DNA from 4 places in the Nocardiopsis sp. NPDC058631 genome. Region 2 is predicted to be linked to each of the others. Evidence: predicted binding sites of a transcription regulator. Region 2 holds the regulator's gene; each other region holds the start of a gene.

Region 1 (4,208 bases), on a different contig from region 2:
AGGTCAGGTGCTGACATGATCGATCCGGCCATACCCCTCATCATTCTCGCGGTCCTGTTCGTCGTGATCGCCCTGGCGGCGATCCGTATCGTCCCGCAGGCGAGGGCGTACAACATCGAACGCTTCGGCCGCTACATCCGCACCCTCGGCCCCGGCCTGAACTTCATCGTCCCGGGCGTCGACCGCGTCAACTCCAAGTTCGACCTGCGCGAGCACGTGTTCACGTCGCGCCCCCAACCGGTGATCACCCAGGACAACCTGGTCGTCAACATCGACACCGTTCTGTACTACCAGGTCACCGCGCCCAAGGCCGCGGCGTACGAGGTCGCCAACTACATCCAGGCCATCGACCAGTTGACGGTCACCACCCTGCGCAACGTCATCGGCTCGATGGACCTGGAGCAGACCCTCACCTCCCGTGAGGAGATCAACACCCGCCTGCGCGGCGTCCTGGACGACACCACCGGCAAGTGGGGTATCCGCGTCAACAGGGTCGAGATCAAAGCGATCGACCCGCCGCCCACCATCAAGGAGGCGATGGAGAAGCAGATGCGGGCCGACCGCGACAAGCGCGCGGCCATCCTGCACGCCGAGGGTGAGCGCCAGTCCCGGATCCTGAAGGCGGAGGGCGCCCGTCAGCAGGTCATCCTGGAGGCCCAGGGCGACCAGCAGGCCGCCATCCTGCGGGCGGACGGCGAGGCCAAGGCGATCGAGCGCGTGTTCCAGGCGGTGCACGCCAACAACGCCGACGCCAAACTGCTCGCCTACAAGTACCTGGAGACCCTGCCGAGCCTGGCACAGGGTGAGGGGAACACGTTCTGGGTCATCCCCGGTGAGCTCACCGAGGCGGTCAAGAACGTCAGCCACGCCTTCGCCGGCGACGCCGCGGAGCGCAGCCCGTCCACCGAGAAGAGCGGTGACGAGCGGGAGAGCGGCCCGGCCCAGATCGCGGGGCCGGGCCTGGCCCCGTCCTCGTCGGCGCAGGCCGCGATGGACGCGGCGGAGGCCGCGGAGCGGGCCGTGGCGGATGCCCGCGACGACGTGCGCCGGGCCGGGGAGGGCATCGGGGGTTCGCCTCCGGGGCCGCGCGAGGGGGCCTGAACCCGGGCCCCGGCCGGTCCGGACGTGGACGGGGAGGGCTGGGCCGGTGACGTACCGCGCCCTTCCCGTGCTCCTACGGCCGGTCCCGCGCCTCCTCGTCGAGGGCGGGGCAGGGCCGGCATCCGGCGAAGTCGGTGCTCTCGACGAGGGTGCGGTCGCCGTTCACCTCGCTCATCCGGCGGATCTCCGCGCGCTCGCCGTCGTAGCGCAGGAGGGCCTCGTAGCGGGTGCGTTCGTCCTCACCGTCGTTGTCCCAGCACTGCACGCCGAACGTTCGAGGGCTTGAGGTCGCGGTGGACGACCCCGGACCAGTGGATGGCGGTGAGGGCCGCGGCCACGCCCATCGCGAGGCTGTCCAGTGTGCCGCCCCGCACGGGGCCGTCCGCGCGGATCGCCTCGTCCAGGTTCGGCCCCGGCACGTACTCGGACACGATGAAGAGGGGGTCGCCCTCCAACCGGGCGTCGATCACCGCGGCGGCGGAGAAGCGGGCGTCGCGGCGGGCGGACTCGACCTCGCGGGCGAAGCGGAGGCGGAAGGGCTCGTCGTCGGCCAGACCGGTGTTGATGAGCTTGACGGCGACGAGCCGGCCGTCGGCGCCCTCGGCGGGGTAGAGGGCCCCATGCCCCCGTGGCCCAGTCGGCTCACGATGCGGTAGCCGTCAAGTTCGCGCGGGTCCCCCGCACGCAGGGGTCTTCCGCTCTCGTGGCCGTTCGACGTCACAGCGGGGGTCCCTCGTATGGCTCGTGTGATGCGCGCACAACAGCGTACCGATGCCGACACGCCGACATGCTCCGGACCGGATCGGCGCGCGGCTGCTCGGGGGCGGGTGGGCCGCTCAGCGGTACCGATCCTCGTGCAGCGGGGTACGGGGCTGCGGCGCCGTCGTGCGTGAGGGGACGCGGAAGTCCCCGAAACAGTTCCGCGGGGGCGCCGATTTCGCTAGTCTTAGAACACATGTTCGATAGCCTGTTCGCGTCTTCCCCACGGGCGGGTGTCCCGGCGGCGTGCATTGGGACTCAGGAGGCGGATGATGCTGAGGGGAAGTGTCGTGGGACGGTACTACGGGGCGGAGGTCACCGTCGTCGAGGACGACGGGCGCCCGGCCCGGTTCACGTGGAACGGAAGGGTGCACGGCGTGCGCAGGATCCTCGACCACTGGGTCACCCTGCGCATGGACTGGACCCCGGTGAGCGGGTCCCAGGTGCCCGAGCGCAGGCACTGGAGGGTGGAGGCCGGAACGCCCCGGGGCGTGTACGAACTGCGCCACGACACGGCCAGCGAAACCTGGCTGCTCTCCCGGGTGTGGGGTTAGGTCGTGTTTCTTGCCTCCTTCCGGGCTCGCGTCCACCGGGCTTCCTCCCGCCGCGCCTCCGCGCTCGTGGAGCACCACCAGGCCGAACGTCGCACCTCGCCCTGCGAGAGATCGCCCGGACGGCCGCTCACCGGCCCGAGAACCTTCAAAAAACACTCCCTGGGCACGGGGGCCGTTCCGTGCCGACGCCCCGCCTCAGACCGGGTCGGACGGAAGGAGGCTGTACACGGCCAGGTCCGTCCGGCCCTCGTGCAGCGGCATCGCGCTCCGCTCGACCCCCTCCGGGGTGAAACCTGCCCGCTCGGCGACCCTGCGCGAGCCGGTGTTCCCGGTACCCGCCTTGATCTCCACGCGCAGGAACCCCTGGTCGATCGCCCACCGGGAGACGGCCACGGCCGCCTCGGTCGCGTACCCGCGGCCGCGCCCCCAGGGGGACACCCAGTAGCCGACCTCGGTGTTCATGGCGGGCCACAGGGTACGGACCAGGCCGATGGCGCCCACGAGGCGGCCCGACTCCCTCTCCACCATGGCCCACTGCTGGCCCTCGCCGCCGGTGCGCATCCCCGGTGCGATCTCCCGGCACCACCGCTCGGCGTCCTCGCGGGTGTAGTGCGCACCGGGCCGGGGGATCGGGATCCACCGCTGGAGCTCGCCGTCGGTGCAGCTCGCGTGCACGTCGTCGATGTCGGCCTCGACGAACGCGCGCAGGCGCAGGCGCTCCGTTTCCAGGATCACGGAAGGCAGCATGGGTACCTGCCGGCTCGTGGACATGCCGCTGTCTCCCCCAGGTCGTGTTTTTGGGTTCCTCCGGGCTCGCGTCCACCGGGCTGCCTCCCGCCGCGCCTCTGCGCCCGTGGAGCACCACCAGGCCGAACGTCGCACCTCGCCTTGCGAGGGAAGGCCCGGACGGCCGCTCGCCGACCCGAAAGTTCTTCCACAAGACACTCCCTGGTCAACGGTGCGGAGTGCGCTCACGATACGCGCACGGACCGGTCACCCGGTACCGGCCCACCCCTGAGGGCCGCCCCGCCCGAACAGCTCCCAACCCTGCCCGCCCGGGCAGGGCGACCTCTCGCGAAAGGTGTGCAGAAATGACCGGGAAAGAACCGACCACCGTCCTCCTCCGGTACCTCCAAGGGGCCAGGGAGACCATGCTGTGGAAGCTGGACGGCCTGTCGGAGTACGACGTCCGACGGCCGATGACACCGACCGGAACCAGCCTTCTGGGCCTGGTCAAGCACCTGGTCGGTGTCGAGTCGGACTACCTGGGATCGGTGTTCGGGCGCCCCTTCGGTGAACCGGTGCCCTGGGCCGACCCCGATGTGGCGCCCAACACGGACATGTGGGCCACCCCCGACGAGTCGCGCGAGTACGTCGTGGGCCTGTACCGGCGGGTGTGGGCCCACGGGGACACCACGGTCGCCGAGCTGGGGCCGGACGGTACCGGCCGTGTGGGGTGGTGGCCGGAGGAGCGGGCCGAGGTGACCGTGTTCCAGGTCCTGGTGCACCTGATCGCCGAGACCGACCGGCACGCGGGACACGCCGACGTCGTCCGGGAGCTCATCGACGGAGCCGCGGGTCTGGGGCCGGGCAACGACAACCTGCCCGCCGTGGAACAGCACTGGTGGGAGCAGTACCGGGGCCGCCTGGAGCGCGCGGCGCGCGAGGCCGGCGCCGCGGCCGGAGAGGCCGGCGCGCCGCAGCGGTGAGGGCGGCGCGCGGTGCTCCCCGGAACGCTCCGGGGGCACCGCGGCCGGGCCGGTCCCCGCTCGGCACCTTGCCCGACCCGGCCGC
Region 2 (4,208 bases):
TACCGACGGCGCCGCGGAAGTACTTGCTCGTCACGATCTGGGTGGCGTTCACGGACCAGGACGCGGGGAACTCCACGCCGCGCTGCTCGAAGTTGACCGTGCCGTCGCGCCAGTTGGTCATGACGACGTCGCGGCGCTCCCACTCCAGGGAGTCGTACGGGTGCGTCCCGGGGGTCGTGAAGACCCGCTTGACCTTCAGCCCCTTGCGATTCCCCTTGCCCTTGCGCCCCGTAGGTCCGCTGGCGGTTTCCGTCATGGTGGAGTCCCCCTACCTCATGGGCACGGCCTGCCCAACCGTGCCCGGTGTTCTTGGAATACGGGACGGACAGGTCGGAGGATGTCCCCCGCGGTGTCCGTCCCGCCCCGGCGGCGCCCCGCCCGCGGCCTCCCGGCCGCAGGGGCGCTACCCGGTGGTCGTGCTGCTCTCGGGGAGGGCGGACCCGTCGCGGGCCGTCGCGTCGCCGTCCTCGGACTCGCGGTCGCGCCGCAGGCTGGCGATCTCGGACTCGAAGTCGGCGAGGCTCTCGAAACCGCGGTAGACGCTGGCGAAGTGCAGGTAGGCGACCTCGTCCAGATCCCGCATGGGACCGAGGATGGCCAGTCCGATCTCATGGGCCGGGACCTCGGCGACGCCGCGTCCGCGTATCTCCTCCTCGACCTGCTGGCCGAGCTTGGCGAGGGCGTCCTCGGAGACGGGGCGGCCCTGGCAGGCCCGGCGCACCCCGGCGATGATCTTGGTGCGGCTGAAGGGCTCGGTGACCCCGGAGCGCTTGGCGACCATCAGCAGGACGGTCTCCTGCGTGGTGAAGCGGCGCTCGCACACGGGGCAGGAGCGGCGGCGCCTGATGGCCGCGCCGTCGTCCGTGGACCTGCTGTCGATCACCCTGGTGTCCGGATGACGGCAGAACGGACAGTGCATCCTGGTTTACCTGCTTCCCTCACCACATCGACACCCTGTACCTCTACTAAACCACAACTCCTGGGCAATTCATCCCGCGAGAGCACCAGATGTTGTGGTCGAACCTAGGTGCAGCAAGGGGTGCCCCGCAACCCGGCGACCGGCGTGTCCCGTGCGCGGGCACGCGGTGGCGAAGGTTCGCCGCCGACGGCGGCACGGAGTGGGTTCCAGGGGGGCGCCGGGCCGCCCCGGGGGCGGTCGGCACCGATGACAAGAATAGCGGCGCGGGCCCCCGGCATCCGCTGCCCCGGCGGCCTGTCGTGCCCGAAAGTGCGCCCCACGAGGAGGTTTCGCCCCGATGCCGGGGATTCGGGAGACCAGTCCCACATCCCGCCGGAACCGCCTTCGGAGGACACGTGTTCGCGCATTCCGGGGACAACACCACGTGACCACGTGTACACACGTCAGTAGAGGCCGGAAATTGACCGCGGAAAAACGCGGGACAATGGCCTGACGTCTCGAACGCTTGTTTGATATCACCGTGCGCAACGTCTAATGTTGGCTGTGATTTCCCACTGGTTTCGACACCGCGCGGACCCCAGGTCGGCGCGGTCGCGAACCGGTGGCGGCCAGTCACGCAATCAGGCCCTGACCGAACCGAATGCCGAGGAGGCCCGGCCGTGCCGGAGGAGAATCCCGGAACCACAGATTCCGCCACCGTTCTCACCGCAGTGGGGAACACGGGCGGATCCACACCCGAAGCCCCCAAACTCACCGCGCGACAGCAGAGTGTCCTGAACTGCATCCAGCGGTATGTGCGTGAGCGGGGCTTCCCCCCGTCGATAAGGGAAATCGGAGAAGCGGTCGGCCTCTCCAGCCCCTCCAGCGTGGCCCACCAGCTCAAGGTCCTCCAGCGCAAGGGCTACCTGCACCGCGACCAGAACCGACCCCGGGCCGTGGAACTGCGCTCCCCCGGCCGTTCCTCCGGTCAGACCGTGACCCCCGAGGACATCGACCCCTCGCGCGCGGCCGCCGTTCCGCTGATCGGCCGGATCGCCGCCGGCGGTCCCATCCTCGCCGAGGAGTCGGTGGAGGACGTGCTCGCGCTGCCGCGCCAGCTGGTCGGCGAGGGCCGCCTGTTCATGCTCACCGTCGTCGGCGACTCGATGGTCGACGCCGCCATCACCGACGGCGACCTGGTCGTGGTCCGCCAGCAGCAGGACGCCAACAACGGAGACATCGTGGCGGCCCTGCTGGACGACGAGGCGACCGTCAAGGTGCTGCGCCGCGAGGAGGACGGCCACGTGTGGCTCATGCCCCGCAACGACGCCTACGAGCCGATCAACGGAGACGCCGCCACCGTCCTGGGCAAGGTCGTCGCGGTCATGCGCCGCGTCTGACCCGCTCCCCGCACAGCCTGCCCCGCGCCTCCGGCACCGTCCCCCGACGGACCGGGGGCGCCGTGCTGCGCCCTCCGACCCGGACCGGCCCGCCCCGGGGCCCCTTGCGCGAAAGCGGCCCCGCGCGCGTCCGACAGGGCTGTGGACGACGGGGGTCCGTGCGGTGGGAGCGCTAGGCTGGGAGGGTGCCCACACCACTCTCCTCCCCCGTCGCCAGACCGCGCGCCGCTGTGGCCGGCGGTGTCCTCGCCGTCCTGCTCTCCGCCGCCGCCTGCACTCCGGCCGACGACGGCGGGGCCGAGGCGCCCGGTGTCGCCGGCGTCGAGCGCGAACTGACCTTCGCGGGCGGCGGACACGAGGTGTCCGCTTCCTTCCGCGCTCCGCACGGCGCCTCCGAGCGGGTCCCCGGTGCGCTCATCATCTCCGGCAGCGGCCCGACCGACCGCGACGGCAACGCACCCGCGCGACCCGACGCCGAGACCAACTGGAACCTGTCGCGGGTGCTCGCCGACGCCGGTGTGGCCTCACTGCGCTACGACAAGTTCGGCAGCGGCCCGGACCCCCAGATCGAGGAGGAGACCGGCCCCGGCGGCGTCCGGAGGATCACCCCCGTGGACCCCGAGGTCTTCGACCGGCAGGTCGTGGCGGCCTACGAGGAACTCCTCGCGCAGCCGGAGGTGGACCCCGGGCGCGTGGTGGTCGTCGGGCACAGCGAAGGCGCCCTGTACGCCCTGCGCGCCCACCAGCTCATCGGCTCCGGGCTCCCCTCGCCCGCACTGGTGCTGGCCGCCCCGCCGGGCACCCGCTACCTGGACCTCCTCGACCGACAGGTCACCGAGCAGATCCGCCTGGCCGAGGGTGCGGGCCAGATCGAGGAGGCGGAGGCCGTCCAGATCCTCTCGGACGTGCGGGCCGGGCGGGCCGCGATCAGGGGCGGGCGCGACATCACGTCGCAGGACGGCGACCAGTTCGGCATCTACACCCCCTGGAACGCGGGCTTCCTCTCCTTCATGGACGGCCTGGACCCCGTCGAGCTGGGGCGGGACCTGCCGGAGGGCACACCGGTCCTGGTGCTGTGGGGGGAGGACGACGCCCAGGTCTCCCGTGGGGACGTCGACCGGCTCATGACCGGGTTGGAGGGCGCCGAACGCGTGGACCTGCCCGGCACCGACCACGTCCTCCGGGCCTACGAGGACGAGCCCGGAGCGGCGGTCCTGGACGCGGACAGACCCTTCGCCGAGGGGGTCTCCCCCGCGCTGGAGGAGTTCCTCGGCAACGCCTGGTAGCGTCCCGCCTCCGGGGCCCCGGCCGGTGCGTACCGGCGCCCGACCACGGGTCGGGCGGTCACCGGGCGCATGTCGGCGCGGTCGCGGGGCGTGCGGAGTCGCCGCCCCCTCACTCGGGGACGGACTCCGGGAGCGCCTCGACCACGGCCAGCGCGAGCGCCTCGGCGTCCGCGACGATCCGCTCCTCGTCGGCCGGTTCGGACGCGTCGTAGCCGGCCGCGACGCTGTAGCAGGACTCCAGGTACAGGTTGGAGACCCTGGTCCCCACACAGCCGACCGTGAACGGGTCTCCGCGGGTCCAGCGCACCGCCTCCTCGCCGATCCCGTCCAGTGCGGTGGTCTCGTACTGTTGCGTGGTCGCGCGCATGTTGTCGGCGGAGGTCGTCACCCCGCCCGGGTCGGGCGCGGCCACCAGCACCAGCGTCGCCGTGGCCGGCACGGCGTCTCCGGGGCCCTCCGGGGTCGCCCAGCGGCACTGCCACCCGGACCCGGCCGGGTCCTCCGGGGCGCCGATCGGCTCGTCCAGCTCCAGTTCGTGTCCGGGCACCAGGGCGTCCAGTGTCCCCGTCGCGACCGAGGCGCACTCGGGCGCCGCCTCGTACTCGCCCCTCTCCGGGGAGTCCC
Region 3 (4,208 bases), on a different contig from region 2:
GTCCTCCCCGAACGGCCCCTCCTGCTGACCATCGGCCGTCTGGCGGAGCAGAAGGGGCTGCACATGCTGCTGGAGGCGGCGCCCGCCATCGCCGACCGCACCCCCGAGCCGGTGATCGCGATCGCCGGGGACGGTCCCCTGTGGGGCCGCCTGCACGACACGGCGGCCGAGATGGACGCCGACGTGCGCATGCTGGGCCACCGGTCGGACGTGGCGGACCTGCTCGCCGCGGCGGACGTGTTCTGCCTGACGAGCCAGTGGGAGGGGCCGTCACTGGTGATCATGGAGGCGTTGCGGTCGGGGCTCCCCGTGGTCTCCACCCGGGTGGGGGGCATCCCCGACCTGTACTCGGGGACGGTGCTGATGGTGCCGCCGGGGGACACGGCGGCGTTCGCGGCCGCGGTGGGACGCGTCCTGGACGACCCCGTGCTGGCGGATGACCTGAGGGCCCGTTCGCGGGAGGCCGCCCTGGCCCTGCCGAGCGAGGAGGACGCAGTGGAGGCCGCCGCCTGCGTGTACAAGTCGGTGCTGCGCCGCTGAACACGGACGGGTTCCGCGGCGTCGTGGGCCGTCGGTTCCGCCGCCGGGGCGGGCGGTATCCCGGGGGATCGGATGGTGTGACCCCGCGGAGCGGGAAACACCACCCTCGCAGCGACTTCCCCGAAGACGCCGAAGATGTCATCCTGGTCCAGGGACCTGTGTGCGTCACTGTGTGGGTCACGGTGTGCGTACGACCGGTATCCTTGGTTTCACGTGAGGGGAGTATCCCTGTCGCGGCGGTGTCGTCATCACGGAGTACAGAGTCGTTCTCCCGGTGCCGTCGGTTCACGTTCGCAGGACGTGAGCGGGAGAGACCTCCGGTAATTCGCCGTGTGCGCACTCCGCTCGCGCGCACCAACCGGAGGAGAATCCGTCCGTGAACGTTCCCTTGTGGGTATGGGCCGCGACGATCGGTGGCATGATCGCCATTTTGGTGATCGACCTGGCCATCGTCGACCACCCGTGGAGTAAGAAGAAGGGTCCCCAGGAGTTCGGGATCAAGCAGGCCGCCTGGTGGGCGGTCTTCTACATCGGTATCGCCATCCTCTTCGGTTTCGGGGTCTGGTACTACGGCGGTGGTGCGGCCGGCGCGGAGTACTTCGCGGGCTTCGTCACCGAGAAGAGCCTGAGCATCGACAACCTCTTCGTGTTCTACCTCCTCATGGGCTCCTTCGCCGTGCCCAGGAAGTACCAGCACGAGGTCCTGCTCGTCGGCATCGTCATCGCGCTCATCATGCGCGGCATCTTCATCGTCCTCGGCGCCCAGGTCATCAACGCCTGGAGCGAGGTCTTCTACCTCTTCGGCGCCTTCCTGATCTACACCGGTTACAAGATCATCCGGGACCACGTCAAGGCCGACGAGGAGGAGAAGGACTTCACGCAGACCCCCGTGGTCCGCCTGGTCAAGCGCTTCTGGCCGGTCAGTGACGACTACCACGGTGCCAAGCTGACCGTGAAGCTCGACGGCAGGCGGCACGTCACGCCCATGCTCCTGGTCATCCTCGCGATCGGCGTCATCGACCTGGTCTTCGCCGTCGACTCCATCCCGGCGATCTTCGGCCTGACCCAGGACGCCTACATCGTCTTCACCGCCAACGCCTTCGCGCTGCTGGGCCTGCGCCAGCTGTACTTCCTGCTGGCCGGACTCATGGACCGCCTGGCCTACATCAGCTGGGGCCTGTCGGCGATCATGCTGTTCATCGGTGTGAAGATGATCTTCCACGCGCTGCACGAGAACGGCATCCACATCGTGGACATCGGCATCGGCGCCTCGCTGACCGTGATCCTGGGCATCATGACGATCACCATCGTCGGAAGCCTGGTCAAGTCCAGGATCGACGAGCGCAACAAGCCCGCCGTCGAGGGAGAAAAGGACGTCACGGCCGACAGGTCCTGATACCGGGCGGGCGGTCTCCGCCCCGCTCGCGGACCTCACGCGAAACGACCTTTCTCGAACAACTGTTCGTCTATAGTGGTGGTGTCCTGACGCTGGAGCGTCGGGGCACCACCACTTCTCCGTTGTGGAAGAAACCGTCGTCGGCGATCGTTAGTCTTGACGGACGGGGAGGCCTACGCCCTTCCCGCATCCCCTCACCGGCCCGATTCCGAGGCCGAGGTGGTCGCCTGGGGCCGTTCGACCGCCACGCCGCGAAGCCACACACGGGTCAGCCGCTGTCATCCGACGCGGTCAGCACCCTGTGCGCCTATGCCGAAGGATGTCTCACTCGATGGTCGAACAACTGGTAGTCCGGGGAGCCCGAGAGCACAACCTCAAGGACGTCTCGCTGGACCTGCCGCGTGACTCCATGATCGTGTTCACCGGCCTGTCCGGGTCGGGGAAGTCCTCGCTGGCCTTCGACACGATCTTCGCCGAGGGGCAGCGCCGCTACGTCGAGTCCCTCTCGGCGTACGCGCGCCAGTTCCTCGGCCAGATGGACAAGCCGGACGTGGACTTCATCGAGGGACTGTCCCCGGCGGTGTCCATCGACCAGAAGTCCACCAGCCGCAACCCGCGCTCCACGGTCGGCACCATCACCGAGGTGTACGACTACCTGCGCCTGCTGTGGGCGCGTGTGGGGGTGCCGCACTGTCCCGAGTGCCACCGCGAGATCGCGCGGCAGACGCCGCAGCAGATCGTCGACCGCGTCCTGGAGATGACCGAGGGCACCCGCTTCCAGGTGCTCGCCCCGGTCGTGCGCGGGCGCAAGGGCGAGTACACCGAACTCTTCAAGGACCTCCAGTCCAAGGGCTACACCCGCGCGGTCGTGGACGGCGAGGCGGTGCGCCTCGACGAAACTCCCAAGCTGGGCCGCTACGACAAGCACGACATCGCCGTGGTCGTGGACCGGCTCTCCGTCAAGGAGGGGGCGCGCGGACGCCTCAACGACTCCGTCGAGACGGCGCTCAAGCTCGCGGGCGGCACCATCGTCCTGGACTTCGTGGACCTGGACGCCGACGACACCGAGCGCGAGAAGGTGTTCTCCGAGCACCTGTACTGCCCCTACGACGACCTGTCCTTCGAGCAGCTCGAACCCCGCTCCTTCTCCTTCAACGCCCCCTACGGCGCCTGCCCCGACTGCTCGGGCCTGGGCACCCGTATGGAGGTCGACGCCGACCTGCTGGTCCCGGACCCGGAGAGGACGTTGGCCGAGGGCGCCATCGGCCCCTGGTCGGGCGGGCCCAACAGCGGTTACTGGGAGCGCATCCTGACCGCGGTCGGCGAGGCCGTCGGGTTCGACCTGGACACGTCCTGGGAGAAGCTGCCGCGCCGCGCGCGCAAGGCGCTGCTGGAGGGGCACGACACCCAGGTCCACGTCACCTACCGCAACAGGTACGGGCGCAACCGCTCCTACTACACCGACTTCGAGGGCGTCATCCCCTGGGTGAAGCGCCGCCACTCCGAGACCGAGAGCGACTACGGTCGCGAGCGGCTGGAGGGGTACATGCGCACCGTGCCCTGCCCCACCTGTGAGGGGACCCGCCTCAAGCCGGTCGTACTGGCCGTGACCGTCGGCGGCCGGTCCATCGCCGAGGTCGCCCAGATGTCGCTCACCGACAGTGCGGACTTCCTCGCCGGGCTCCGGCTCTCCGACCGCGACATGGTCATCGCGGCCCAGGTGCTCAAGGAGATCAACGCACGGCTGGGCTTCCTGCTCGACGTGGGCCTGGACTACCTGAGCCTGGCCCGTTCGTCCGGGTCGCTCTCCGGCGGTGAGGCCCAGCGCATCAGGCTGGCCACACAGATCGGCTCCGGCCTGGTCGGCGTGCTGTACGTGCTCGACGAGCCGTCCATCGGCCTGCACCAGCGCGACAACGCCCGCCTGCTGGAGACCCTCCAGCGGCTGCGCGACATCGGCAACACGCTCATCGTGGTCGAGCACGACGAGGACACCATCCGCGCCGCCGACTGGGTCGTCGACATCGGCCCCGGTGCGGGCGAGCACGGCGGCCACGTCGTGGTGTCCGGGAGCGTGGACGAACTCCTCACCTCCGAGAAGTCGCTGACCGGCGAGTACCTGTCGGGCCGACGCGCCATCGCGCTCCCGGAAGGGCGGCGGCCCCTCACCAGGGGGCACGAACTGGTGGTCAAGGGCGCCAGGGAGAACAACCTCCACGGCATCGACGTCGCCTTCCCGCTGGGGGTGTTCACCGCCGTCACGGGAGTGTCC
Region 4 (4,208 bases), on a different contig from region 2:
CACGTCGGCGAGCGTGTGGAACCCGTGCAGCCGCCCCAGGACGTTCGCGTGTCGCTCCACGCCGGTCGCGGCGTCGCGGTGCTTGAACGACTCCACCAGTGCGGGGACGAACGCCCGGTAGCGCTCGTGGCCCTTCTCCCGCACGCGGCGCAGGGCGGTCGCCTCGGCCTCCATCAGGTCGTTGTCGCGCTGGGACCGGGGGAGTTTGAGCACGGCGTCGTGCCACGTCCCCTTGCGGTAGCGCACCGGGTACAGGTCGGCGACGTCGCCCCGGGCCATGCGCCCGGCCGCGACGCGGTAGCCGCGTGTGCGGGTGACGAGGGTGAGGTCGTCGAAGCCCAGGTCCCCGGCGACCATGTCCCTGTACAGGCTCCACAGCCCGGTGAGCCGGGTGAAGGCCGACGCGGCTTCGGTGCGGCGTCCCCCGGGCGCCGGGTCGGGGTGGACGAGGCGGGCCAGGCGCCGGTACTCGGCGGTGGCGGCCCGGGGGACGTCTGCGCCGCCGGTCGGCAGGGGGCCGAACAGCGCCACGGGGTCCTCGGCCAGGGTGACGGTGCGCAGAGCCGCGTCGAACGCGGCGGTGTCGTGCTCTCCGGTGCTCATCGGGTCCTCCGTTCCGGTGCGCGGCGGTGTGGTTTGCCGGTGCGGTCGTCGCGCCCCGGTCACTGGGTGCTCCTCAGCAGGGGAGGGTGCAGGAGCGCGGCGCCCCCGGCCCGGTACAGGCGGGCCCGGCGTCCGCCGCCGGGGCCGCCGTGTTCGGCGAGTTCTCCGGTGTCCTCCACGAACCCGGGGGTGGCGAGGATCTTGCGGTGGAAGTTGGCGGCGTGCAGGGTGCGCCCCCACACCGCCTGGTAGACCTCCCGCAGCGCGGTGATGGTGAAGGCGGGCGGCAGGAACGCGGTGGCCAGGGCGGTGTACTCCAGCTTGGAGCGGGCGCGTTCGACCGCGTCGTCGAGGATCCGCCCGTGGTCGAAGGCGAGGTCGCGGTCGGCGCGGGTGTCCTCGCCGAGGCCGAGCCCGCTCCACGGGACCCAGGCGGCCTCCTCGGTGTCGCGGCCGCTGTCGGGGTCGGGCAGGTCGGGGGCCAGGAGCATGTGGGCCACGGAGAACACGCGCATGCGGGGGTCACGCCCCCGGGCGCCGTAGGTGCCCAGCTGCTCCAGGTGCAGTTCGGTGGGCAGCCGGGTCTTCTCGGACAGCACGCGCAGGGCGGCGTCGGGCAGGTCGGGGTCGGCGGGGCCGTCCGGCCCGTCCTCCGCCCGGACGAACCCGCCGGGCAGGGCCCACCAGCCGCGCTGGGGGTGCGCGCCGCGCCGGGTCAGCAGGACGTGGGGGGTCCCGGCCCTTCGCGCGCCGTCCTGGCCGGGGCCGGCCTCCGGGCGGATCGTGAGGGCGACGACGTCGACCGTGACCGCCGCGGGGGCGAAGGCGTGGGGGTCGTAGCCGGCGAGGAACCGGCTCTCCGGCCCGTCGTGCGGTGGCGTCCTGTCGTCGTTCACGTGCGGTTCCTTGTTTTTCTCAACATGAGTTTTTCTCTATCTGAGATGAACTTAGCACGCGGCCCGGCCACCGTCCACCCCTTTTTCCGTCCCCTCGCCTCCCTGGCACCGGTACGGGGCGTCGCCCCGGGGTCGCGGCGAGGGCGGCGACACGCCCGGTCGGGCCGGAACCGGGCGTCGCTGCCCGCCGCTAGCATGGTGCGAACGAACGTTCGACAACGTGTTCGAAGGCAAGGGTGTGCGGAGTGCGAGTGTTGGGGATCGACCCGGGGCTGACCCGGTGCGGCGTCGGTGTCGTCGAGGGCGCCATCGGCAAACCGCTCACCCTGCTCGGTGCCGACGCCATCCGCACCAGTCCCGACACCGCGCTGCCCCAGCGGCTCGTCGGCATCGAACGCGGGATCGAGGAGTGGCTGGACCGCTTCCAGCCGGACGCGGTCGCCGTCGAGCGGGTCTTCGCCCAGCACAACCTCAGCACGGTCATGGGGACCGCCCAGGCCAGCGGCATCGCCCTGGTGTGCGCCGCGCGCCGGGGCCTGCCCGTGGCGCTGCACACCCCGAGCGAGGCCAAGGCCGCCATCACCGGCAGCGGTCGCGCCGACAAGGCACAGGTCGGCACCATGGTGGCGCGTATCCTCGGACTCGACGGGCCCCCCAGGCCCGCGGACGCGGCGGACGCCGTGGCCCTGGCCATCTGCCACATCTGGCGCGGCGGGGCCCAGGCCCGCGTCGCACAGGCCGCACAGGACTTCGCCCGCAAGGTGGAACTCGCCCGCCGCACCCGCGGCCGCTAGTTCCCCGCCTCCAGGAAGGAGAAGGGCACCGCCCCCGGTGCCCGCACGAGATGATCGCGTTCCTCACCGGCCGGGTGGCCGCACGCGGCGCCGGCAGCGCCGTGATCGATGTCGGCGGGGTCGGCATGACCGTCCAGTGCACCCCCTCCGCACTGTCCCGGCTGCACGTCGGCGAGACCGGCACCGTCGCCACCAGCCTCATCGTGCGCGAGGACTCCCTGACCCTGTTCGGGTTCGCCGACGACGACGAGAGGCACCTGTTCGAGCGGGTGCAGACGGCCTCCGGGGTCGGTCCGCGCCTGGCCCTGGCCATCCTCTCCGTCCACAGCCCGGCCGGCCTGCGCCAGGCCGTGGCCACCGAGGACACCGCCGCTCTGACCCGCGTGCCGGGCATCGGCAAGAAGGGCGCCCAGCGCATCGTGCTGGAGCTGGCGGGCAAGCTCGAATCACCGATCCTCACCGACGGAACGCTGCCGCCCGCCGAGGGCGCGGCACCCGCGGGCGCCTCCGACGCCGCCCGGCGCGGCCAGGTCGTCTCCGGCCTCGTCAACCTCGGCTGGTCGGCCAAGGACGCCGAGGCCGCCGCGGCCGCCGTCACCGCCGAGTCGGAGGGGACCACGGACGTCGCCGTCCTGCTGCGTACCGCTCTGCGCAGGCTCAGCCGCGCCTAGGAGGGAGGGATGGACCCCATGCACGAACCGTACGAGCCCCACGAGGCGTACGAGGCCGCCGCGTACGAGCGCGAGGCGGTCTCCTCCGACGCCAGCCTGGACGACCGCCAGGTCGAGGGAGCCCTGCGTCCCCGCGCCCTGGACGAGTTCGTCGGACAGCAACGGGTGCGCGAACAGCTCTCCCTGGTCCTGGACAGCGCCCGCAGGCGCAACCGGGCCCCGGACCACATCCTCATGTCCGGCGGACCCGGACTGGGCAAGACCACACTGGCCATGATCATCGCCACCGAGATGGGCGCCCCGCTGCGCATCACCTCCGGCCCGGCCATCGAGCGCTCCGGCGACCTGGCCGCCGTCCTCTCCACCCTCCAGGAGGGCGAGGTGCTGTTCCTGGACGAGATCCACCGGATGGCCCGCCCCGCCGAGGAGATGCTCTACGTGGCGATGGAGGACTACCGGGTCGACGTCGTGGTCGGCAAGGGGCCCGGTGCCACGGCGATCCCCCTGGAGATCGCCCCGTTCACCCTGGTCGGGGCCACCACCCGGGCGGGCATGCTGCCCGCCCCGCTGCGCGACCGGTTCGGGTTCACCGCGCACATGGACTTCTACACCCCCGAGGAGCTGGAGCTGATCCTGCACCGGTCCGCCGGGCTGCTCGGCGCGCCCATGGCGGAGGACGCGGCCCGGGAGATCGCCGGGCGCTCGCGCGGAACACCCCGTATCGCCAACCGGCTGCTGCGCCGGGTGCGCGACTACGCCGAGGTGCGGGGCGACGGGCACCTGTCGCTGCGGACCGCCCGCGCCGCGCTCGAACTGTACGAGGTCGACGAACTCGGCCTGGACCGGCTGGACCGCGCCATCCTCGACGTCCTGATGAACCGCTTCCGCGGTGGCCCGGTCGGCCTCTCCACCCTCGCGGTGTCGGTGGGGGAGGAGGCGGAGACCGTGGAGGTCGTCGCCGAGCCGTTCCTGGTCCGGTCCGGTTTCCTGGCACGCACCCCGCGCGGCCGGGTCGCCACCCCGCAGGCCTGGGCGCACATGGGCCTGACGCCGCCGCCGGACGCCGCGTTCGGCGCGGCGACCGCCGGCGCCACCGCCGTGGGAACGGCCAACGGGGCCGCTGCCCCCGGCGGCGCCGCGCCGGGTTCGGCCGGGACGGGAACGCCCTGACCGGCCATCGGGCCGGTACCTCCTGACGGGGTGGGCTGACAGCGGGCGCCGGTCCGGGCACAATGGGTTCCGCG

The links. The regulator LexA, encoded in region 2, represses DNA repair genes until DNA is damaged. The targets are predictions, from matches to a motif close to TCGAACANNTGTTCGA.
Region 1: the regulator LexA is predicted to act here: its motif matches at 2,049-2,064, upstream of ACFWTE_RS04800 (DUF6504 family protein).
Region 3: the regulator LexA is predicted to act here: its motif matches at 1,991-2,006, upstream of uvrA (excinuclease ABC subunit UvrA).
Region 4: the regulator LexA is predicted to act here: its motif matches at 1,700-1,715, upstream of ruvC (crossover junction endodeoxyribonuclease RuvC).

The regions. Positions count from the first base shown of each region.
Region 1 covers NZ_JBHXQY010000008.1:9,799-14,006, reverse strand. Annotated here, with positions in the region: gene ACFWTE_RS04815 (SPFH domain-containing protein) at 19-1,101, shown strand; gene ACFWTE_RS04810 (hypothetical protein) at 1,175-1,366, opposite strand; partial or broken gene ACFWTE_RS04805 (protein kinase) at 1,347-1,822, opposite strand; gene ACFWTE_RS04800 (DUF6504 family protein) at 2,130-2,414, shown strand; gene ACFWTE_RS04795 (GNAT family N-acetyltransferase) at 2,610-3,185, opposite strand; gene ACFWTE_RS04790 (DinB family protein) at 3,506-4,123, shown strand.
Region 2 covers NZ_JBHXQY010000001.1:176,544-180,751, forward strand. Annotated here, with positions in the region: gene ACFWTE_RS00770 (vitamin B12-dependent ribonucleotide reductase) at 1-256, opposite strand, end outside; gene nrdR (transcriptional regulator NrdR) at 404-919, opposite strand; gene lexA (transcriptional repressor LexA) at 1,579-2,298, shown strand; gene ACFWTE_RS00785 (alpha/beta hydrolase family protein) at 2,484-3,584, shown strand; gene ACFWTE_RS00790 (hypothetical protein) at 3,694-4,208, opposite strand, start outside.
Region 3 covers NZ_JBHXQY010000042.1:22,069-26,276, forward strand. Annotated here, with positions in the region: gene ACFWTE_RS15740 (glycosyltransferase family 4 protein) at 1-540, shown strand, start outside; gene ACFWTE_RS15745 (TerC family protein) at 917-1,936, shown strand; gene uvrA (excinuclease ABC subunit UvrA) at 2,268-4,208, shown strand, end outside.
Region 4 covers NZ_JBHXQY010000056.1:33,899-38,106, reverse strand. Annotated here, with positions in the region: gene ACFWTE_RS18905 (molecular chaperone DnaJ) at 1-603, opposite strand, end outside; gene ACFWTE_RS18900 (NUDIX domain-containing protein) at 663-1,499, opposite strand; gene ruvC (crossover junction endodeoxyribonuclease RuvC) at 1,745-2,293, shown strand; gene ruvA (Holliday junction branch migration protein RuvA) at 2,344-2,964, shown strand; gene ruvB (Holliday junction branch migration DNA helicase RuvB) at 2,983-4,134, shown strand.